DNA from 3 places in the Anaerostipes sp. AF04-45 genome. Region 3 is predicted to be linked to each of the others. Evidence: riboswitches for the same ligand, from Rfam matches in the RefSeq annotation. Region 3 holds a riboswitch; each other region holds the start of a gene.
The links. A riboswitch is a leader RNA that binds a small molecule or an ion and turns the genes downstream of it on or off. The one in region 3 is predicted to bind cyclic di-GMP.

Region 1: another riboswitch for cyclic di-GMP. It lies ahead of DWV34_RS00065 (Ig-like domain-containing protein); the one in region 3 lies ahead of DWV34_RS05055 (hypothetical protein).
Region 2: another riboswitch for cyclic di-GMP. It lies ahead of DWV34_RS15385 (MSCRAMM family protein); the one in region 3 lies ahead of DWV34_RS05055 (hypothetical protein).

Annotation. Positions count from the first base shown of each region.
Region 1 covers NZ_QTXQ01000001.1:14,971-22,839, forward strand. The annotation lists gene DWV34_RS00055 (YhgE/Pip domain-containing protein) at 1-529, opposite strand, end outside; gene DWV34_RS00060 (Rrf2 family transcriptional regulator) at 738-1,175, shown strand; gene DWV34_RS00065 (Ig-like domain-containing protein) at 1,193-4,663, opposite strand; cyclic di-GMP riboswitch class I at 4,753-4,838, opposite strand; gene DWV34_RS00070 (DMT family transporter) at 4,937-5,833, opposite strand; gene DWV34_RS00075 (P-II family nitrogen regulator) at 6,051-6,389, shown strand; gene DWV34_RS00080 (ammonium transporter) at 6,512-7,750, shown strand.
Region 2 covers NZ_QTXQ01000014.1:1,049-8,917, reverse strand. The annotation lists gene DWV34_RS15385 (MSCRAMM family protein) at 1-1,122, opposite strand, end outside; cyclic di-GMP riboswitch class I at 1,204-1,296, opposite strand; gene DWV34_RS15380 (hypothetical protein) at 1,345-1,926, opposite strand; gene DWV34_RS15375 (AbrB/MazE/SpoVT family DNA-binding domain-containing protein) at 2,068-2,331, shown strand; gene rsmI (16S rRNA (cytidine(1402)-2'-O)-methyltransferase) at 2,392-3,240, opposite strand; gene DWV34_RS15365 (tRNA1(Val) (adenine(37)-N6)-methyltransferase) at 3,241-3,993, opposite strand; gene DWV34_RS15360 (PSP1 domain-containing protein) at 3,983-4,849, opposite strand; gene holB (DNA polymerase III subunit delta') at 4,843-5,835, opposite strand; gene tmk (dTMP kinase) at 5,874-6,509, opposite strand; gene DWV34_RS15345 (aminotransferase class I/II-fold pyridoxal phosphate-dependent enzyme) at 6,511-7,869, opposite strand, start outside.
Region 3 covers NZ_QTXQ01000003.1:6,661-14,529, reverse strand. The annotation lists gene rpsM (30S ribosomal protein S13) at 103-471, shown strand; gene rpsK (30S ribosomal protein S11) at 606-998, shown strand; gene rpsD (30S ribosomal protein S4) at 1,018-1,611, shown strand; gene DWV34_RS05065 (DNA-directed RNA polymerase subunit alpha) at 1,657-2,613, shown strand; gene DWV34_RS05060 (bL17 family ribosomal protein) at 2,687-3,223, shown strand; gene DWV34_RS05055 (hypothetical protein) at 3,382-6,072, opposite strand; cyclic di-GMP riboswitch class I at 6,249-6,333, opposite strand; gene DWV34_RS05050 (energy-coupling factor transporter ATPase) at 6,459-7,310, shown strand; gene DWV34_RS05045 (energy-coupling factor transporter ATPase) at 7,295-7,869, shown strand, end outside.

The DNA.
Region 1 (7,869 bases), on a different contig from region 3:
ATCCTGCTCCTGCGGACTTTATCTGCCGGAACATGGTTTTTGTATAAGTCTTCGTGACCTGTTCTGCCACCTGGGAGCGGATCGTATTGACGGCCGTCTCATCCATCTTAGACGCAATGTAGTTTGTTCCCGGGTTCGTCCGGTATTCAAGTTCCATCTTCTTCGGATGTTCATTTAATACTGTAGCAGCATTTTCTGAAAAGTTCTCGGGAATCGTTATGACCATATAGTATGTTCCGCTTCTCAGCTTTGAGTCCGCTTCCGCCTCATTGACAAAACGAAAATCCATCGCATCCGATTTCTTCAGATTGCTGATCAGTTCTTTTCCCACTTCCATTTTTGTGCCGTTATAAGAAACCGCTTTATCATTGTTGACCACTGCCACCGGCAGATGTTCCGTCTCACCGTACGGGTCCCACATAGACCCGAGAAAAATCGTCGTGTACAGGGTTGGGATCAGAATGATCGCCGTCAAAACCAGCATCATCCATTTACTGTTCCGTATGTTCTGCCATTCTTTTTTCAGCATCTTTCTTCCTTCTTTCTCAGCTTCATTTTTATGTCCTTCCCACACCTTTTGTTTACAAAAGAATACTTTGTAGATATAATATATCCATGGATATTCCTTATCTACGGATACAGAGTATTATATTCATCCGGTTTTTATTTGTCAACACATCTTGATAAAACGTCTCCATATCAAGTAAAATTGTGTTTAACAAGGAGGATTTATAAAAATGAAAATCAAAGGAAGCCTGGAGCAGGCCGTCTGTATTCTGCTGGTCATCGCCCATACCAAAGGCCATGCCCCTGTGAAAAGCTATACTCTCAGCGAACGTCTGGGGTTGTCAGACTCATACTTAAAGAAAATCATGCGCCAGCTGGTCGTGGCGGGCCTGGTCGATTCCGAAGCGGGAAAAAAGGGAGGATTTGTTTTAAAAAGGGCCCCGAAAAACATCAGTCTCCTGGATGTGTTCGAGGCCATTGAGAGTACCGCTCCATTTCTGTCCACTACAAATCTGGTAGATAAAGTATTCCCGAAGGAAAAAATGATTGCTCATGAAAAAGAACAGCAGATCATCTCTGTTTTTACCCGTGCAGAACAGGCTTACAGACAAAGTCTCTCACAATTTACACTGGATCATGTAGTCGCAGAGGATCTGCCTGACAGCTGATCCTCTCCCGCTCTTTATTATTTCTTTTTCCATTTTGCATAAAGTGTATAATTTGCACGCTTTCCTTTCGGTATGGTCTTGATTCTTTTCTTATATTTCTTAGATGTGTACCAGCCTTTAAACCGATACCCTTTCCGAGAGGGATTTTTCAACGGCACTTTTATATTGTAGTAACTGATCATATTCGCATTGTTGTTTTTGCCTTTATTGAGCCGGTATTTGACAGTATATCCTTTTGTTTTGCTGCTGTATGTTCCATACACTTTCCTGCCCGCAGAATCCCAACGGTAAGCTCTGATTCTGACATAATACACTGTATTTTTCTTAAGCCCTGTCAGTGTCTTTCCCCCGGCTGCAGTTTCCCATCGCTTCGTGGAACTTTTGCTGAAACCTGTATTCGGTGACACAGAAATCTCATAGCCCGCGGCACCGGGAACCTTAGAATAATCCACTGTCATCGTCGGTCCCAACGGATTCTTCATAGAGGTCAGCTTCGGTGCCGAAAGAGCGATCTTCTGCCATTTGGCATACAGTCTGCACTCCCTTTTCTGTGTAACAGATTCTACTCTCGATCGAAACCCTGCGTCTGCATACCAGCCTGCAAATAAATATCCATCCCTTGCCGGAGCTTTCAGACGCACCGGCGTATTCGAAAACTCAGAAGGATTATCTCTGTGGTTTCGGCCGCCGTTTAAGACATATTCAATAGAATAAGATCTGACAGATACTATAATGTTACAGCTGGCCTTTATGCCACTTCCGTCATTGGCTTTGGCAGTCACCACTGCCCGGCCCTGAGATAATGCAGTAACCTTTCCCGCGCTGTTTACTGAGGCAACCTTTGGATCTGAGCTGCTCCATTTTACCGTCTTATCCGCTGCATCCTGAGGCTGTACCTCTGCCCCTAAAGTAAATTTTTCTCCTGTATACAGTGTCTTCTCTGTCTGACTCAGCACAATCCTTTCCACCGGTTTTGGCTTTACTGTAACCTGACAGGATGAAGCGGCTTCGCTTCCGTCGTCGGCTTTTGCTGTGATACTTGCCGTACCCGGTGATACTGCCGTTACATTTCCATTATCGTCTACATCTGCCACAGAAATATCGGAGGAAGTCCACTGATATCCGCAGTCTGCATCGAATGGCAGAGCCCGGGCCTTCAGCTGAAAAGTTTCTCCAACAATCAGTTCTTTCGCATTTGGACTCAAAATTATGCTTGAAGCCTTTACATGATAGGACAGCAGGTCACTGTATGATATATCACTGTCTGAATACTCGCCAGTGTCAGAAACCGCCTGGACAGCAGCCTTGTACCCGCCTTTTCCATATCTGCTCAAATCTTTGGAACAATCCAGGCTCTCTGTACTGCTCTCTTCGTCTGTAAGAATCTCTTCGTCTCCTTTGAAAACTGTGACCAGATACCTGGATGCCCCGGGAACTTTTTCCCACGTAAGTTCACCGAATCCTTTTTCATCCCAAGTAATCTTTCTGGGCGCATCCAGCTGCGGGGCTTCCTTCAATGTTCCGATATATTTTTCGCCGCTTTTTTGTACAGGCAGCACATACCCCTTGGTATTTTTTAGCCTGACCCTGGAAATCTCAGTATTTCCAACAAAAGAATCTGCCGTCACATAAATACCCTCGGATATCATTCCCTGTTTTGGAAGAACTGTGATTGAAACCTGAGGATCAAAATCTTTAACAGTAATCTGGCTTCCGCTGGTGATCTGAAGATTTGCCTCCTGTCCGTCTGTCTCCAGTGATCCTGCCTTAATATCTCCATCTACGGTGAAAGATTGTGTTCCTCCTAATATGGTCAGCCAGCCGCTGCTCTCAATGCCTCCTCCTACAAATACAGCATCATTGTTCCACTCTTCCGGTGCCGCATTAATATAGCCCCAGCCGCTGATTTTCCCCTGGATAGATCCGTTATGCAGGATAAGGAATGCCTCCTCATTTTCTCCGTTTATATTCCCGTAAGTGCCGCTGAATATATCTACCTGCTGTCCCGCATCTCCAGATTTTATATATCTGATATCAGGCGGAGTCCCCTCCATCGTAAGATTATCTTCAAATACAGCCATATCTGTGTCGATCACAATGCCGTCCTGTCCGGCGCGCCCCGTAAAGTCCATGGTCAAAAAGCTGAATTCCGTGTATTCTCTGATTGTCAGAGGCTTGCTGACCGTAAGCTTAGCGGGAGCAGATCCGATACCGGAAATTGAAAACGTATGTCCCGGCAGGGAAAGTTCCAGCGGCTCATCGACTGTCGTGTCTCCCGAGATAATCAAGGATATGTTTTGTTTCCCGGATTTGGCGGCCTCCAGAGCCTTTTGTACAGATGCAAATGCCTGGTCTGCCGACTCCCCGGTATTCCCGTCGTTCCCCGATGTTCCGTCAATAAAATACACACTCTCCTTATTTTTTGGCGCGGCAAACCATCGTTTCCCTGATGACGTCTCCTCTGTGCGCATCTCCCATGCATTCACATCGTTTGAAAACGACAGACGTCCGTCTGAATCTTTTCTCTCCGAAACTACCTGTCCCCTAAACCATGGAGTGATCGTTCCCGAGCCATTTACCGTCCCCTTGACATAAAGATCAGAGCTGATGTCCAGATTGGCGTCTCCCTTCATATTCAGGTTCCCTTCCAGCGTGGTTCCGCCGTTAGTGCCCATCGTCAGAATAGAGCTAAGAGTCACATTTTTAACCTGAAACAGGTTATATGTGTTAAGAGGCGCGGCAATATTCAGCAGGTCAATATTCCGTGCTGCCTCCCTGAGATTCTGTTTTGTATAGATATTTACAACGGATGCCGTGTCCAGCCGGTCGGTCAGGGCATTGTCCCTGATCGTAACCTCTGTTCCTTCCAAAACTTTTGCCCCGTTTTTCCCATAACCGTATATTCCGGCAAAGTTTCCGCCGCCCACATCAATCCTTGCCCTCCGCCCTGAGACTTCTGTGGTGTCCGGACTTCCCGCATAAATATAGGCTTTCTGATTGTCATTTTCATTCACAAAACACTGGACCGTATCGGTCAGGGTCAACGAATATCCATTGACATAAAAACGCCTGGCCTCCTCATCAACAGAAGTAGTCTCAAGTTTGATCCTGTCAAACTTCAGATCACTCCCCAGAGTTATCCCATAACGGAGAGTCAGAGATACGCTCGGATGTTCTCCCCGGATTGTAAGTTTTTTCTCCTCAGGCGTTGTAATCCCCTTTTGATCCACATAGGAATCAATAATGACAATCGTTCCTCCGTCTGCTGCAGCCCGAAATGCCGCATTGATATCATGCAGCGGCTGCTCCTTTGTACTGCCGTCTCCAGACGGATATCCGTCTGATCCAGTCAGAAAGACCGTCTTAAGGCCTGATGATTTGACGGTGCTTCCCGCCGCAGATATTTTCACTGTCTGAAACAGCATTGAAAATACCATGACTGCGGCAAGGAAACAAGCTGTGATCCTTCTAAATCCTGTTAAGTTCAACTTAGTCCCCTCCTCAATATATTTGTGAATGTCCCCATATAATCATTAAATAAAAAATGCATTGCTGTCCTAAAAACGCAATGCATAAAAACTGCAGCTGGCTGTCATAATCAATAAAATCTTAGACCCTTTAGCTTTGCGCCGCAGGCTTTCACCTGTTTTGCCCAATATGTAATATTCCTTTCTTCTAATATACTTCATCCCAGAAACTGTTACAATGAAAAAGCCGTATGAATACAACATTCATATGGCTTTTTCCGAAAAACATGCTGCCTACTGTTTATTCACTGCAGCAATTCCTCCGCATACAAGAAGAATGGATGCGATATTAACCGCAGTAAAGACGTTTTCTTTTAAAAGCAGGCCGGAAAGCAGTGTTCCGAACACCGGAATCAGCAGATTATAGATGGAAATGGAACTGACCTGATAATGGGATAAAAGCCAGGTCCAGACGCTGAATGCAACAGCAGAAAGGACAGCCATGTAAAGAAGCAGGATCAGTCCGCTTGTTTGGAATGTCAAAGTTCCGTTTCCCGCATATCCAAAAATCAAAAGCAGGCTTCCTCCAAGCAGAAGCTGATATCCGGCGATCAGCATCACATTCATCGTCTGTGCCAGTTTCTTGCTGTAAATGGATGCGAGACTCTGTGACAGTGCTGCCAGTACAATGAATCCTTCTCCATTCCAGGCAAATCCGCCGAGACTCCCTCCTTTCAGATTGATCAGGACGATGCCGGAAAGTCCGACGGCACATCCTATGATTTTCTTCGCCGTCAGCCGGTCGCTCTTAAAGAAGAACGGAGCCAAAACTACCGGAAAGAATGCTGTAAATGAGTTGATAATCGACCCCTTGGCTCCCGTGGTATGCGCAAGTCCCACATAAAAGAAATAATACTGGATTGTCGTCTGAAGAATTCCAAGAGTCAAGAGATGTTTAAATGCCCCTTTTTTCGGCAGTGGCCTCTGTCTTGTCTGAACTCCCAAAACTGCAAGCACCATGAGTCCTGCCGCCGCGAAACGAATGCCTGCAAACAGCAGCTTGCTTCCGATATCGTCTCCCTGTATCTTGAAAATCTCGTAGCCCAATTTTACGCTGGGAAAGGCACTTCCCCATAAAAAAGTGGCAAGCACCGCGAGGGCTGCCATCAATGATTTATTCTTTATTTTCATAAATTCCTCCGCTCCTGATGATTCTTCTATTCTACCATGTTTTACAGACACATTAAGAATGATTTTCATCTGTATTTATTTTTATACAAACCGATTTTTTATTGACAAATGAGTCTTCTGGAGTATAATGGGAACCATTCAAGAACAAAGGCGTTCCGATCAAGAGATTGGAATGCCTTTTTTTCTTAAAATAAAAAAGAGGAGGAATTATATTATGATGAAGAAAGTTGTAGTTGTCATCAAACCCGAGAAGCTCACAGATGTAAAGCATATCCTGGAAGCTCACAAGGTATCCGGACTCATGATCTCCAATATCATGGGCTATGGAAATCAGAAAGGATTTACACAGAAATACAGAGGGAATGAATTGAATTCCAATCTGCTGCCTAAGATCAAAGTAGAATCTGTAATGCCGGAGGAAGTTGTTGAAAAGGTGACAAAAGATATCGTGAACACCGTCCGCACCGGCGAATTCGGAGACGGCAAGATCTTTATCTCACCCGTGGAAGAAGCAATCAGAATCCGTACCGGTGAAACCGGAAAAGACGCTTTATAATCTAATCGGCAGAAATATGAAAACAATAACATACTTACATCATTATCAAAGGGGATAATGCAGCCAGGCCATAAACGGCAGGCACGCATTGTCCCCTTTTTGTCTTAAAGGAGGATATTAATATGGACGTACAGCAGTTATTAAATATTGTATGGACTTGCATCGCAGCTTTCCTTGTCTTCTTCATGCAGGCAGGCTTCGCAATGGTCGAGACAGGTTTTACAAGAGCGAAAAACTCAAGCAACATCATTATGAAAAACTTGATGGACTTTGTCCTCGGTACTCTTTGTTTCTTTGTCATCGGATTTGCTCTGATGTTCGGAGGCAGCAATCCCATCGTCGGCACCACAGGCTTTTTTGATCCGACATCCATTGACCTGCAGCAATTTAAAGATCTTACACCCGGTGTCTTTATGATCTTCCAGACTGTATTCTGTGCCACAGCCGCCACCATCGTTTCCGGCGCCATGGCAGAGCGCACAAAATTTTCTTCCTATCTGATTTACAGTGCGCTGATCAGTCTGATCATTTACCCGATCACCGGACACTGGATTTGGGGCGGCGGATGGCTGGCTGAGTTAGGGTTTCATGATTTTGCAGGTTCCACTGCAGTCCATTCTGTCGGCGGATGGCTGGCACTGGTCGGTGCTGCGACAGTCGGTCCCCGTATCGGAAAATACAAAGCCGACGGAACTCCAAGAGCGATCCCGGCTCATAATATTGCGCTCGGCGCATTAGGAGTCTTTATTTTATGGTTCTGCTGGTTCGGATTTAACTGCGGTTCCACGACTGCTGCCACCGATACTCTCGGTTCCATCGCCATGACCACGAACCTGGCCGCCGCCGCATCCACGTTAGTGGCGCTGGTTATCACCTGGATGCGTTATGGTAAACCCGATGTTTCCATGACTCTGAACGGTTCCCTTGCCGGCCTCGTAGGTATCACAGCCGGATGTGATGTCGTATCCAACTACGGCGCAATCGCCATCGGTGCCATCTGCGGAGTCGTTGTAGTCGCAGTCATTGAACTGCTTGACAAAAAAATAAAAATTGATGACCCGGTCGGAGCCTGTGGTGTGCATCTGGCCTGCGGTGTGGCAGGAACCCTCCTGACAGCCTTCTTCGCAACCGGAGATTCCTTAAAGCTTATGGATATCACAAGAGGTGCATTCATCAAAGCACAGTTCATCGGTGTCGCTGCCGTTGCAGCTTACTGTATTGTCGGCGGGCTCATCATCTTCCAGGGACTGAAGCATACCATCGGACTTCGGGCTTCCGAGGAAGAAGAAATTGCAGGTATGGATATATCAGAGCATGGTATTTCCGGTTATGCAGATTTCCCACTGAAAAGCGATCATTAATATTAGTGATATAACCGGGGTCCTCTCCCCCGCTTATATAAAAAGCTGGAATTCGACTAGTTTTTACTAACATGACGACTAATCTCTGACAAACTTAAGACATTTCAATTTAACTCTAA
Region 2 (7,869 bases), on a different contig from region 3:
AGCTGCAATGGCAGACATATCTTTTGCACCATTGGGCTTATAATCTGATTCAAAAAATTCATCCGTAAGCTTTGTTTTGTAAGTTAATGTATGGGAACCATTGCTGATCTTTCCGAACTTATAGTTCCATCCATTGTCAGTTAGTTCCGGATCGGCAGTTTTTGTTCCGTCTAACTCCACGGAACCTTTTACAAAGACTTGTTTTTTATCAAACGTATCTATCAGGGTGTATCCTTCCAGATTATTGTCTCCCTTATCCGGTGTGGCAATGACCGTCCATGTGATGGTCTGGTCTTCTCTGTTCAGCGTTCCCTTTTTCGCTACTTCAGGGCTTTTCTTTTCCACTTCCGGTTTAAAGTCAGTCTGATACTCCTGCCCGAATCCCTCAAGTTGTCCCAGATCGAAAATAATTGTCTCTTCTTTTAACTGATCTGCGTCCACGCTGCAGCTAATCTCCATGAACCCTTCAATATTAGATTGAGTCAGCGTTTTTGGAAATTTTACTGTGATGGTTGCATTGTTGTTTACGGTCCAGTTCGGAACTTCCTCTACAGCGCCTGCCTGTTGCTTATTTAATTTCTGCGCAGCGCCGCTGAGACCATCTAACTGGAACACGTTCGGCATTTTCAGAATATAAGTGGATCCTCCCTGAATGGTTTCCTTATTCGGAATTTTGAACTCATATCTGATGATCACATTGCTGTCTTTTGTGACAGGATGAGACTCCGTGAACGGATTTCCTAAATGGTCTGTAAATGCAAATTTAGTTAAGTATTTGGTGAAATCGCCGTTTGTCACCACAGGATCTGATCCCTGTTTTACGGACTTTACGGCTGTTTTTTTCTGAATTGCTGTGACAGATGCAGTGCTCTCGGCCTTTGCGGCTTCTGTATTACTCTCTGTTGCGGCCTTTTGCTCTGTTGTGACAGATTCTGTGGCCATTGCAGCTGTTTCCTCAGTTGCTAAAGAAGCCTCTGTTGTAGAAGTGATCTGTTCTGATGCAGTTTCTGTTTCCGCCTCCTGTGCATGGACATTGGTGAACGCACCATTCCCTGCGATAAATGATATCGTCAGCACAAAAGCCGCAAGAACTGCAAGACTTTTTCTTACCTTTTTACTCATTTTCATACCCCCATTTATTATTTGAAACAAAAAAGACTGAGTATCCAACGGATTCTCAATCTACACATAAATAATAATTTATGAGGCAGCTGGCTGGCACGATCATACTCCCTATACGATATAGCCCCTTTAGCTTTGCGTCACTGCCTTTCGGCAGCTTTGCCTATTTATTTTACTCTTTCTAAACCTATATTCTCATCATATACAAATTGTCTCTAAAAATCAAGTGCTTTTCTGAAATTTCTCGATGATCTTTGCAAAGAGAATTCCTACGATCGTGGAACAAAAGGTTGCAACAATGGCCGGCGCAACAATCGCGGTCGGATTCACACTTCCGTACTGGCTTCGGAATACGATGATGTTGACCGGAATCAGCTGTAAAGATGAAATGTTAAGAATCAGAAACATACACATTTCCCTGGTGGCGACACCTTTGTGCGGATTGATCCTGTCAAGGGCCTTCATTGCCTTGATCCCTGACGGTGTTGCGGCCCATCCAAGTCCCAGAAGATTAGCCACGATATTCGTGCTGATGTATTCCTTTGCCTCCTTATCCCTCAACCTCGGAAACAGAAGCTTTAAAAAGGGCGCTATGAGTCTCTCAAGCTTTTTTACAAGGCCTAAGGAGACTGCAACGTTCATAATCCCGGACCATACCCCCACGACCCCGAACATCAGGATACAGAGTTGTACAGCTTCCTTAGAAGAATCCAGAATCGTGTCTGATACGGCATTCAGATTACCGTTTATACTTCCTATTAATATACCTGCTAAGATTAAAATACTCCATATATAATTGATCAAAGAAAAACTCCTTTTTCGTTCTTAGTGTATCCTATTCTTTTCCCCATAAGAATATGCTTCAAAGCCCGGATTTGACAAGCTTTGTGAGGTATGATATTGTTAGGTATAGTAGTTTACTAATTTGCAAGGAGGGAAGCGAATATGAAGAGTACAGGTATTGTAAGAAAGCTTGATGAGCTGGGACGTATTACTTTACCAATTGAGTTAAGACGTAATCTGGATGTGAATGAGAGGGATCCCCTTGAGATCTTCGTTGACGAAGATACGATCATATTGAAAAAGTACAATCCAGCAGACATCTTTACTGGCGAAATGGATGATCTCGTTGAGTACAAAGGCAAGAAAGTGTCAAAAAGTTCTATCATTGAATTGGCGAAACTTGCTGGTTTAAATGTTGCAGAATAAAGCAGTGGGATATAGTGAAAGGACATATGCTGGATGATATGTCCTTTTTTTGATGTTATTTTATTTCTTATACCGGAGAAGCTCCTGATAAATATCTCTTTTTCCTACTCCGCGGTCTTTGGCCACCAGTTTCATAGCCTCTTTTTGTGAGAGGCCTTTCCCTAAATAGCGTTCCATATGCTCCATCAAATCGAGTTCCTGAAACTGCTCCTGGCTCTCCTTTTTCAGTTCCTCCAATGTTCTTCCCTGAATGATCAGAACACACTCACCCTTTGCCGGATGTTCGGTATAATAGGAGATGACCTCTTCCATCTCAGAAACAAATACCGTTTCATGCTTCTTTGTCAGTTCCCTGCAGACCGTCATTTTCCTATTCCCCATCGTGCTGTAAAGTTCCTCCAAAGTCTTTAACAGCCTGTGGGGAGCCTCATACAAAATAATCGTCCGTGTTTCATCCTTCAGCTGTTCTAAGATCATGGCGCGCTCTTTTTTATCTGGCGGCAGAAATGCTTCAAAACAGAATCTTCTGGTTGGCTGCCCTGAAATAATCAGTCCATTGATCAGGGCACATGCACCCGGCAGGGACGTTACCTGAATGCCGTTTTCATGACACTGTCTCACCAGTTCTTCTCCCGGATCTGAAATGCCCGGTGTTCCTGCATCCGTAATCAGTGCAATGTTTTTTCCATCCTCCAGAAGCTTTACAAGATAACGGGCTTTTTCTACACGGTTGTACTCGTGATAGCTCGTCATCTTTGTCTTAATATCAAAGTGATTTAAAAGCTTAATGCTGTGCCGTGTGTCTTCCGCAGCGATCAAATCTACAGCTTTTAACGTTTCCAGTGTCCGGAATGTAATGTCCTCCAGATTGCCGATAGGCGTTGCACATAAATATAATTTCCCTGCCATTTAAACCTCCTCTGGTTTCCATCCATAAATTTTATAAATTTCTTCCGTATACTGTCCGGGCTTTTCATAGATGATCAAAGGCGGTTCGACCTTCATCCTGGACTTCCCTCCTTTTACTGCTTCCAGCAAAAAAATATTGGATTCTTTTTCCCTGTAAGGATAAACAAACCGGATTCTTTTGGGCTCCAGTCCGTCATTGCTCAAACAGTTAAGGATCTCAGAAAGACGATAGCTTCTGTGAACCAAAAACAAACTTCCGCTGTGTTTTAAAAGGACTCTGGCAGCATCGGAAATATCCCGGAATCTGCACAGGATCTCATGTCTTGCAATGGCTTTCGCATCATTTGAATTCCTGAAGCCATGATCATGCACCAAATAAGGCGGATTTGAAGTAATGACATCAAAGCTGTCATGTGAAAAAATCGCAGAAGCCTTCGTAATATCACCTTCTACGATCTCTATCTTTTCTTCCAGCCCGTTTAATGCAGCACTTCTTGCTGCCATCTCGGCCATCTCACTCTGGATTTCCAGCCCGGTAAAATGTCTTCCGGGCGTCTTGGCTTCCATGAGGATCGGAAGAATCCCAGTTCCTGTGCCAAGATCCAGCACATTACCGTTTTTCTTCACTTTGACAAAAGAGGACAGTAGAACCGCGTCCATTCCAAAACAGAAACCGTCTTTTTTCTGGATGATCTGATATCCCTTTATACCCAGATCATCCAATCGCTCTCCGTCTCCAAGTTTAGCTCTCATGATTCTTGTGGCTGCCCTTTCCCCGTCTTTTTCTCGCATTTTTCGGATGATAATTCAAATCATCCAGCTTGTACTCCACGATTTCCTTATCGCCGTTGTCATCTTCTACGATCAGCTTCACATTTTGTCTGAGTATATTGACCCGCTGCACTTCGCCAGTGCGGCCGTCCGATGTTTTCACTGCATCTCCGATGTTCGGCAGTTTCTTGTTCAGGTATTCGTATGTCTCCTGCTCATTTTTCAGACAGCACATCAGTCGCCCGCAGACCCCTGAAATCTTAGTGGGATTCAGAGACAGGCTCTGTTCCTTTGCCATCTTAATGGAGACCGGAATGAATTCCGACAGATAAGAACTGCAGCACAGTGCCCGTCCGCAGATTCCAATCCCGCCGAGCATCTTTGCCTCATCTCTCACACCGATCTGGCGCAGTTCGATTCTTGTTCTGAAAATAGATGCCAGGTCTTTCACCAATTCACGAAAATCCACACGGCCGTCCGCGGTAAAGTAAAACAGGACTTTATTGTTGTCAAACGTATACTCGGTAGCTACCAGTTTCATCTCCAGTTTGTGCTCCCGGATCTTCTGTGAACAGATAGAGAAAGCTTCCTTCTCTTTCTTCAGATTTTCCAGTGCTGCATCTTTATCTTCTCTGGTTGCAATCCGAAGAACCGGTTTTAACTCGTCAGAGACGGCTTCCTTGTCCACTTTCTTTTTGTCCGTTACAACTCTGCCGTATTCCACGCCGCGGGCAGTTTCCACAATCACATGGTCTCCCTGTTTTATGTCAAACTTTTTTGGATCAAAAAAATATACTTTCCCGGCAGTACGGAACCGCACTCCAACTACTTCTACCATACCTTTCCATTCTCCTTCATCGTTAGAAGCAACATTTCCATCGTCACTTCAAAATTCACGTTCGCATTCAAGCGTACTCTGGCCTTCTGAATCTCGTCCATGATGTGGGTAAGTCCTTCAAATGTAATATATATTTCCTGCTCTTTGAGCTGGCGGTACTTGTCCTTGAAAATCAGAAGATTCACAGATCCCGTTGTCTTGAGGATCAGCATATCCCTGTACCAGTCTGTCATAATATCAAGAAAATCATAAATCTGTTCTTTATATTTTGTCAATGTCTTTAAATAAGAAATCATCTCATGAAGTTCAATATGATGTATATAACCAAGCATTCCCAACGCTTCATTCAGCATCTCGTGGAACTCTTTAGTCTCAGCCACATGGACAGCCTTTCCAAGGTTACCCAGTGAGAATGATACTGCAAACTCAATCATATCCTCATCTGCCTGAGTATGTTCCTTCAGGTAATCCCTGATCTGATCTTCCGGGACAGTTCCCAGAGACATACATACACATCTGGACAATATTGTCTCCAGCAGACGGTCTTTGTTGTTTGTAAGAAGCAGGATCACTGCATACTCCGGCGGTTCTTCCAGCGTCTTTAACAGTGCATTCTGAGCCCCTACATTCATACGGTCTGCATCGTCCACAATATATATTTTATAATTGCTGCTGTACGGCTTAATGTCTATGGTCTCATTGATCCCCTGTCTGATCTCATCTACGCGGATCTCGTATTTTTCATGTGTTATATAGATCAGATCCGGATGGTTTCCCGTATCCGCCTGACGGCACGGCGTACATTGTCCGCACCCCTCATGTTTCTCACAGAGCAGCGCTTTCGCAAAGGCTTTTGCCAATGTCATCTTTCCTGATCCGTCTTCTCCATTCAGTAAATATGCATGTGAAATCTGTCCGGTCTGAATGGCTTCTTCAAAATGCTGTATGATCTTCTTATGTCCAACCACGTTATCAAAACTCTTCATCTCATCCTCTTCCATCCCTATGAAATCAATCCCCTGCCTTACGTCTGTTTTGTCTCTCTCGTCAGGGCATCATCAACTGCTACTTTTATCTGACGGTGAATTTCCTCAATGGAGTTTCTCCCGTCTATTTTAACCATTCTGTTTTTATCTCTTTCGGCTAACAGCCTGTATCCTTCCACCACTTTCCTGTGAAATTCCAGCTTTTCTGATTCCATACGGTCCAGCTCTGCCTGCTGTTTCTTCCTTCCGATGCCGGTCTCTGCATCCACATCAAGCAGGAGCGTTATATCCGGCATAGTATTTCCCACTGCAAAACGGTTTACTTCATATACCAGATCAACACCCAGTCCCCTTGCAATTCCCTGATATACGGCCGAAGATTCTATGAAGCGGTCACAGATGACTACTTTTCCCTGGTCCAGAGCAGGCTGTATGACTTCCTCTACTAACTGGGCCCTGGCCGCAGCGTACAAAAGAAGTTCTGTCATATGTCCCATGTTTTTATAATCCCGGTTGAGGATCACTTCACGGATCGCTTCGCTTATAACCGTGCCTCCCGGTTCCCTGCATACTATTATATCATACCCCTTCTGCAATAAGTAGACTCTTAATAAATCAATCTGTGTCGATTTTCCGGCACCGTCCGGCCCTTCCATCGTTATAAATATTCCCATCTCAAACCCTTTCATCCACTATGTAAATCCGGCCTTCTGACAGACCGAGCAAATTCATCTTCTGTTCCCGGTACTCCTTCATTTTCTGCACTATTTCCTCTGAAATTCTCTCTCCCGGCACCGCCAGCGGTATACCCGGAGGATATAAAAATATAAATTCCGCACTGAGCTCTCCGACCGCTTCGTACGGAGACACCAGCTTCCTGCCCCTGATCTTTGCCTCATAAGGCGTCATAACCTGCTCAGCAGCCGGAATAACAGCCTGTCCCGGATTTGGGACATGGTACAGGCTTTCATCTGTCTCCAGAAAAGCCTCACACAATTTACCTAACGCCTCTTTTGTATCACAAATACTCGTCATAGCCGTGACATAGGATATTTCGGACATCTCCAGCTCGATCCCATATTCACTCCTCAAAATATGAAACAGCTCTTTGCCGGTAATCTTTGTATCTCCGGTCAAAACAACGATTTTCCCCGGATCATCTGTCCTTAAGAGCTTCAGATTTCTCATATGTTTAAGTCTGGCCCGGATATCCATTAGATTCTGAACATAGTCATCAAACAAGTCCGGCCTGTCTGCACATTTCCTGACACAGTAATCAATACTTGCCATCAAAATATAAGACGGACTGCTGCTCTGAAACGTAGATAAAGCCTGCTGAATCTCCCTGGTGCCTATCCTGGAACTGCATATGTGCAGAAGTCCGGTCTGAGTAAGGGAAGGCAGTGTCTTGTGCAGACTCTGGATCACTGCGTCTGCTCCCTGAGATACCGCACTCTCGGGAAATCCACTGTGAAATACAAAATGTGCTCCGTGAGCTTCATCCACGATCAGGGGAATCCCCTCTTCATGAAGAACCTCGGCAATCTGCCTGATATCAGACACGATCCCTTCATAAGTGGGAGAAACGATAACAGCGGCTTTAATGCCTTTTTCCCTGTTCAGGATGTCCTGCACCTGGCTTCTGGTAATCCCCATACAAATATTCTGCTCTATTTTGGGATATAAATAAACCGGCCTTAATCCAAGCATGGAAATTGCATGATATACGGACTTGTGACAATTCCTGCTGATAAGAATCTTATCCCCCAGCCGACAGGACGCAGTCACAGAAGCTAAAATACCTCCGGTGGTGCTGTTGATCAGAAAATAACTTTCCTTACTTCCATATATATGTTTGATATACTCCATTGATTCTTTAATCATCCCTTCCGGATGATGCAGGTCGTCATAGCCGCTGATCTCTGTAGTGTCAAGCGCAAACAGAGATCCCTCTCTCATAATGTCCTGTTTCTTCCTTTTGTGCCCAGGCATATGAAACGGATACAATCCTTCTTTATCTAATTGTCTTAATTT
Region 3 (7,869 bases):
TCGTAGTCAGGCTAGAGACATATATATCATTTCACCGTACGCGGATATATGGATTGCCCCTGAACAACATTAAAATGAATAATTTTTGGAGGAAGAAAAAACATGGCTCGTATTTCAGGTGTTGATTTACCAAGAGAAAAACGTGTGGAGATTGGACTTACCTATATTTATGGAATCGGTCTTACAAGCTCTAAACGTATTTTATCAGAAGCAAATGTAAACCCGGATACTCGTGTACGTGACCTGACAGATGATGAAGTTCGCAGAATCAGCGAAGTTATCTCTGAGTCACAGACAGTAGAGGGAGACTTAAGAAGAGAAATCGCTCTTAATATCAAGAGATTAAAAGAAATAGGATCTTACAGAGGAAAACGCCATAGACAGGGACTGCCTTGCCGTGGACAGAAGACAAAGACAAATGCCAGAACATGTAAAGGTCCTAAGAAAACTGTTGCAAACAAGAAAAAATAACAGCTTACACATGGGCCATCAGATCTTTGATGGTATACTTTGGACGGAAACACATGACACGCCCCGTTGGGTTGTCAGGTTTTCTGGCTGTTTAGTGGATATGGTTTAGTTTAAAGAAAGGTAAAGAGTTAATTATGGCTAAAGTTACAAAAAAAGCGGCTAAAAAACGTGTGAAAAAGAATGTTCAGCACGGACAGGCACACATTCAGTCATCTTTTAATAATACAATCGTTACATTAACTGATGCTCAGGGAAATGCTCTTTCTTGGGCCAGTGCAGGTGGATTAGGATTCAGAGGATCCAAAAAATCTACTCCTTATGCGGCACAGATGGCTGCTGAGACAGCGACAAAAGCAGCATTAGTACACGGTTTGAAAACAGTGGACGTTATGGTGAAAGGACCGGGATCAGGAAGAGAAGCAGCAATTCGTGCTTTATCAGCTGCTGGTCTGGAAGTTACAAGCATCAAAGATGTAACACCGGTACCTCACAATGGATGTCGCCCACCAAAACGCAGAAGAGTTTAATTTAGGAGGAATTTGAAAGATGGCAATTGACAGAACTCCAGTCTTAAAAAGATGTAGATCCTTAGGCCTCGATCCTGTATTTTTAGGAATCGACAAAAAGTCTAACAGAACCTCAACAAGAGGAAATAGAAAAAAGAGTGAGTACGGACTTCAGCTCCGTGAAAAACAGAAAGCGAAGTTTATCTACGGTGTATTAGAAAAACCGTTCAGAAATTACTACGCAAAAGCAGAAAAAATGAAAGGTCAGACAGGTGTAAACCTTATGACACTTCTGGAACTGAGACTTGACAATGTATTATTCCGTCTCGGATTCGGAAGAACAAGAAAAGAATGCAGACAGATCGTTGACCACAAGCATGTGCTTGTAAACGGCAAAACTGTCAACATCCCTTCTTACAGAGTATCTGTAGGTGATGTGATTGAGATCAAAGAAAACCACAAAACTTCTCCTAGATACAAAGAAATCTTAGAAGTAACCGGCGGAAGAATGGTTCCTTCTTGGTTAGAAGCAAACCAGGAAGCACTGAGCGGAACTGTAAAGGAATTACCTGCAAGAGAAGAGATCGACGTTCCTGTAAATGAGACACTGATCGTCGAGTTATATTCTAAATAATCGTAATAACCCTCAACAAATTCCTAACCCAGAAGGAGGGCTTAAATGTTTGAATTTGAAAAGCCAAATATTGAGATTAGTGAGATTTCTGAAGATAACCGTTTCGGACGTTTTGTAGTCGAGCCGTTAGTGCGCGGCTACGGAACGACACTCGGAAATTCCTTAAGGAGGATCATGCTCTCATCTCTGCCGGGCGCTGCAGTCAGTGCTGTAAAGATCAAAGGTGTGCTGCATGAGTTCAGTTCCGTTCCGGGAGTGAAAGAGGATGTCCCTGAGATCATCATGAACATCAAGTCCCTGGCGATTAAGAATAACAGTTCTACGGACGAACCAAAACAGGCCTTTATTGAGTGCTCCGGAAGCGGTGTCGTGACTGCCGGTGACATCAAGGCTGACAGTGATATCGAGATTTTAAATCCTGATATGGTCATCGCGACATTGAGCGGAGATGACGCACATCTGGATATGGAACTTACGATCACAAAAGGCCGCGGTTATGTCGGTGCCGACAAAGCAGACAAGGAAGGCAACTCTATCGATGAGATTGCAGTCGATGCAATCTATACTCCGGTAGAGCGTGTGAATCTAAAGGTGGAAAATACCCGTGTGGGACAGGTGACAGACTACGATAAACTTACTTTGGATGTCTTTACAAACGGAACCCTTTCACCGGACGAGGCGGTCAGCCTCGCTGCCAAAGTATTGTGCGAACATCTGAACCTGTTCGTAGATCTCTCCGAGAATGCCAAGACAGCAGAAGTCATGGTTGAAAAGGAAGATGACGAGAAAGAAAAGGTTCTGGAGATGAGCATTGATGAACTGGAATTATCCGTTCGCTCTTATAACTGCCTGAAGAGAGCAGGAATCAATACTGTGGAAGAACTGACCAACAAGACTTCAGAAGATATGATGAAGGTCCGCAACTTAGGACGTAAATCATTGGAAGAAGTTCTTGCGAAATTAAATGAACTTGGATTGGCATTAAATTCAGGGGATGAATAAGAAATCATAAAAAGACCCGCCTAGGCTGAAGGTATGAAGTAAGCATGGCGAAAAATCACAGGAGGTCATTATAATGGCAAAATACAGAAAATTAGGAAGAACATCTTCTCAGAGAAAAGCATTACTGCGTTCACAGGTAACCGATCTTTTATACAGAGGAAAGATCGTTACAACTGAAGCAAAGGCAAAAGAGATCCGCAAGATCGCTGAGAAATTGATCGCAATGGCAGTCAGAGAAAAAGACAACTTTGAGACAGTCACTGTTGACGCTAAAGTAGCAAAGAAAGACAGCGACGGAAAACGTGTCAAAGAAGTTGTTGACGGAAAGAAAGTCACTGTATATGAGACAGTGAAAAAAGAGATCACAAAGGATATGCCTTCCCGTCTTCATGCCAGAAGACAGATGTTAAAGGTATTATATCCGGTAAAAGAAGTTCCGACAGAGCTTGCAGGCAAAAAAGCCAACACAAAGACTGTTGATCTTACAGAAAAGTTATTTAACGAATATGCACCGAAGTATGCCGATAGAAATGGTGGGTATACAAGGATCGTAAAGATCGCACAGCGTAAAGGTGACGGTGCCTTAGAAGTATTGATCGAATTAGTATAATAAGAGCCATATTTTGAAAAAGAAGCAGATTTTATCCTGCTTCTTTTTTTGCCATGAATTTTGGGCCGGAGACGCTTTCTATAAATTCTCAGTACCATCAAATCAAAAACGGATGAAATCGTGTAAATATAATTTCATCCGTTTTTTGAATTGCTTTTTTATAATTCTGTGCGCTTTTTAAGTAGGAAGCTGCCGCAGATCAGGCTTCCGGAAAGGATCAGAAGTAGAGAAGGGAAACTGCGGTGTGTATCGGCTGTATTGGCCGTACTGCCGACGTAGCCCTGTCCTTTGGAATCTGATTTAGAGATTTTTTTATTGGACGCGGTTTTTTGTACAATGTCTTTTTTTCCTATAGCAGTTTTGCTGAGGGAAGTATTCTTTTTATTAGAGGTATTCTTATCTCCTCCGGCAGAAGTTGTATTGACAGCAGATTCTGAGGCTGCAGCAGCCTGGTCCTTATATACAAGGGTATAAACAGAAAACCGGTCGGTCTCGACTGTTACCTTGTCAGGCTCTGTACTTAAATTGTTCAGAGTGTCAGCACTGTAGATTCCGTCGGATTCTTCGTGGATGCGGATCACCTGGAACTGTCTGTTTTCTTTTCGGTATTCTTCCGGGACCTCAAAGGTTAGCCTTAATGGTGAGGCTAAGGTATGGATACTCTCCGGCACATCGTCAATTACCTTCATGAGATTGAGATCCAGGATGACAGCAGGCTGAGTCTGGGTGCGGTGCATTTCCTTCTCTAGGAGTTTGCTGATATCTGTAGGCGGATCAGATACGGGAGAAGAATTCAGGACAATTTCTATACTGCTTCCGGTGTTTATTTTTTCCCGGTCTTCCTGCGTCAGAAAATGGTCTGCATCGCTGTTTTCCAAGGCCACCCCAGGGGCTTCCGGGGGCTGCTGTACGGCGATGGAGCCGGAAGGTGTATTATAAGAAGCAATCTTCCAGAACGCAGAGTCCGCTGTTTCATTGTAGTTTAAAGTTCCGTTTCTCAGTGCAAACCAATTTTGTTCTGCACCGCTGCCATGGAACGTCACTGCAGTTTTTCCGGCTGAAAGTCCTGTAACTTTTAAAAGTGTCGGGACACCGTCAGATTTTGGTTCAAAGGAACTGACTGTAATCGGATGGCTTACTGATAAAGTATCAAAATGAGCAATACCGTCAAAAGTTGATGCGCTGTCTTTTATGATAAGATCAGATCCTGTTTTGCAGGACAGGGAATTTCCCTTGAGCAAAAGGCCTCCCCAGAGAAATTCTGTTTTACTGTTGGTGACGGTCATAGCGGCCTGTGAGGACTCTGTCAGACTCCTGGAACTCTTGTCATCCACTTCACCGACTAAGATGTAGTCGCCGTAGTACATGGTTCCTTCATATTCGCTTCCCTTTACATTTTCGAGGGAAAAAGAAATTTTTCCAGATTTGGCGGAACCTCCGCTGATGGATTCTCCGCCTCCCACAATAGTGCCTACGATTTCACTGTCTTTGTAAAGGGTAGAGCAGGTACCTTTTACATCTGCGCTGGAGCCCTGACCTGAAGCCTGACCGCCGGTGTGAAAAGCAGCGGCTGCCAGATTGCCGAACTGTTCCTGTACCGGAGAGACAGAATTGACTACATTCAGTGTAACAGAACCGTTTACATCAGCAGAACCTCCGCCGGAAGCGGTACCCCCTGCAGTTACATAGCCGTATATACTGGAACAGTTGGTCAGATTGGCAGTGATACTGCCGGAAACATCGGCGCAGGCATGATTACTCGCATCCCCGCCGCCGTGGAAGATCATGACTTCATTTCCGCTTCCTGCAAAGGAAGAGGTGATGGAGCCGCAGCTTGCATGAGCGTTGGCTCCGCTGGCATAACCGCCCGAATATACTTCACGGATGTCTACACTTTTCATTGTACAGGAAACAGAACCAGATACATCTGCGGAGGCTTTACCGTCCCCGTTTGCTGTGGCATAGCCGCCTCCGCGCAGAGAATATGTCCTGCTCGTGACACTTATGTTTACTGAGGCTACATCCGCTGAGGCATTATATGCTCCGGTGGTATACGCATAGCCGCCTCCGTATAGGTTGCCATGGTTGCTGGACGGGACAGAGGGAATGTCAACAGTAACAGATCCGGATACATTGGCACTGGCATTTCCCTTGGATGCATTGGCATATCCTCCTCCATACACTGAAGAAGCATTCACAGTACCTGAGACTTTAATGGAGACATTTCCACTTAGATCCGCATTTCCGGTACCATCGGAAAAACCTCCTCCATATATTCTGGACACCTGTACATTTTGGATGTCAATCGTTACATTTCCTTTTGCGGGTTTATTTTTTCCTCCGCCATAGATTGTAAAACCGCTCGTAACCGATGTGTCAGACAGACGGGAATTACCGGAGGCATCAAAGACATAGGCTTTGCCGTCGGAATCCTTCTTGATCACGATGGAAGTGCCCTGAGCATAGAGTGTACTGCCTTCGATCATGATTTCCTGATCACTTGCAGCAGTTTTTTTCATTTTCACGTCTTTTTCAGATACTCCTTCATTGGAAATTTTGGCTGCAGCTGAGTTTTGGGAATCTGTCGTCTCTTTCTTTGAGGTCTCGGTAACCTCTGGTTCAGGCGCTGCAGTTGTCTGCTGACTTTCGGCTGTCTCTGTCGGCCTGTCAGCAGATGCAGGTTTTTCTTCCTCAGATGCAGCCACATTCTCTGAAGAGGATGCCGCCTGAAGGTCCTTCTTTGCTTCCAGCGGTTCCTCCGCTGCATAACTTAAGTTGCCCAGAGTTGCAAGGCCGAGTGCAAGAAATATTGCGGTTAGCCACGCAGCAGGCTTTTTCAAGCGTTTCATAGTAATCTCCCCCTTATTTGATATGTTGTCATGATACTAAAATAAAAAACTCCGGCGGTATCCTGCCGGAGTCGATTTTATCTTAAAAAATGCAACGTAAGTCAAACTGCATAGAAAATATGCAGTACAAAATCCATCGAGAGGGCTATGAAAGTACAATAGTCCCGTAGGTAAAATGGAGCAACCAGCTGCCGTACCAGTAAATGGTTTAGGCCCTTGGCTTTGCGTCACCGGATTTCCCCGGTTTTGCCAAAATATAAAGACCATTTTAAGCGGTGCTTATTTCTACCCTAAGTATATGGTCTAACAGTAGGAATGTCAATGAATACCTATTGTTTCCAGAGAATTTTATTGATATAATGGAGCATATGTCAAAGGAGAAACCAATGTCAATATTACAGATCAAAGATTTAATTCATCAATATATAACGTATGGGGAGAAGGAAGAGGAAACTCAGACAATAAATGCCGTAAATGGTGTGGATATGTCGGTGGAAAAAGGGGAGTTCATTGCCATTCTTGGACACAACGGCTCCGGCAAATCTTCCCTGGCAAAACATATCAACGGACTGCTGCAGCCCACATCCGGCTCTGTTTGTTTAAAGGGTATGGATACAAGAGACCATGAAAAGCTCCTGAAGATCCGCCAAAGTGCAGGCATTGTATTTCAAAACCCGGACAACCAGATTGTCGGTTCTGTAGTAGAAGAAGATGTAGCCTTCGGCCCGGAAAATATCGGCGTTCCCACAAAAGACATCTGGAGTCGCGTGGCAGGGGCACTGGAGGGCGTCGGGATGACCGCTTACCGCAGTGCAAGCCCCAATCATTTATCCGGCGGACAGAAACAGCGCATAGCCATTGCAGGGATCATGGCTATGGAACCGGAGTGTATTATCTTGGACGAGCCCACCGCGATGCTGGATCCTAAGGGAAGGCAGGATGTTTTGTCCCTGTCCAGGGAACTAAACAAAGAAAAAGAGATCACGATCATTTTAATCACACATGATATGGAAGAGGTACTGTTGGCTGACAAAGTGTTTGTCATGGATCAGGGAAAGGTCGTAATGAGCGGAACGCCAAAGGAAGTGTTTGCCCATGTTAAGGAGCTGAAAGGGTACGGGCTTGAAGTTCCGTTTGCCACAGAGCTTGCTTACGAGCTTAAAAAGGAGGGTATCAGGCTTTCTGATGCGATAACGACAAGGGAAGAACTGGTGGAAGAGTTATGTCAATTAGTTTAGAAAAAGTAAGTTATATATATGAAGATAATTCGGATATAAAGAAGCCCGCGCTGATCGATATAGATTTAGAGATCGGAGAGGGAGAATTTATCGGCATCATCGGACACACGGGATCGGGTAAGTCTACGCTGATCCAGCATCTGAACGGTCTCATGGAACCTACAAAAGGAAGGGTGTATTTTGAGGGAAAGAATATCCACGATGACAATTATGATATCAAGAGCCTCCGGGGAAAGGTCGGCCTGTGTTTTCAGTATCCGGAACACCAGCTGTTTGAGACAACCATACTGGAGGATGTCTGTTTCGGCCCTATGAACTTTGGGGCATCCAAAGAAGAAGCTGTCAAAGCCGCGAAGGAGGCACTCAAAGACGTGGGGATCTCAGAAGAACTGTTCGGAAAGTCGCCGTTTGAACTGTCCGGAGGACAGAAGCGCAGAGTAGCTATCGCAGGCATTCTGGCAATGAAGCCTGAATATTTTATTCTGGATGAACCGACCGCCGGTCTGGACCCTGAGGGAAGGGTACAGCTTTTAGAACTGCTGAAGCGTCTCAATCAGGA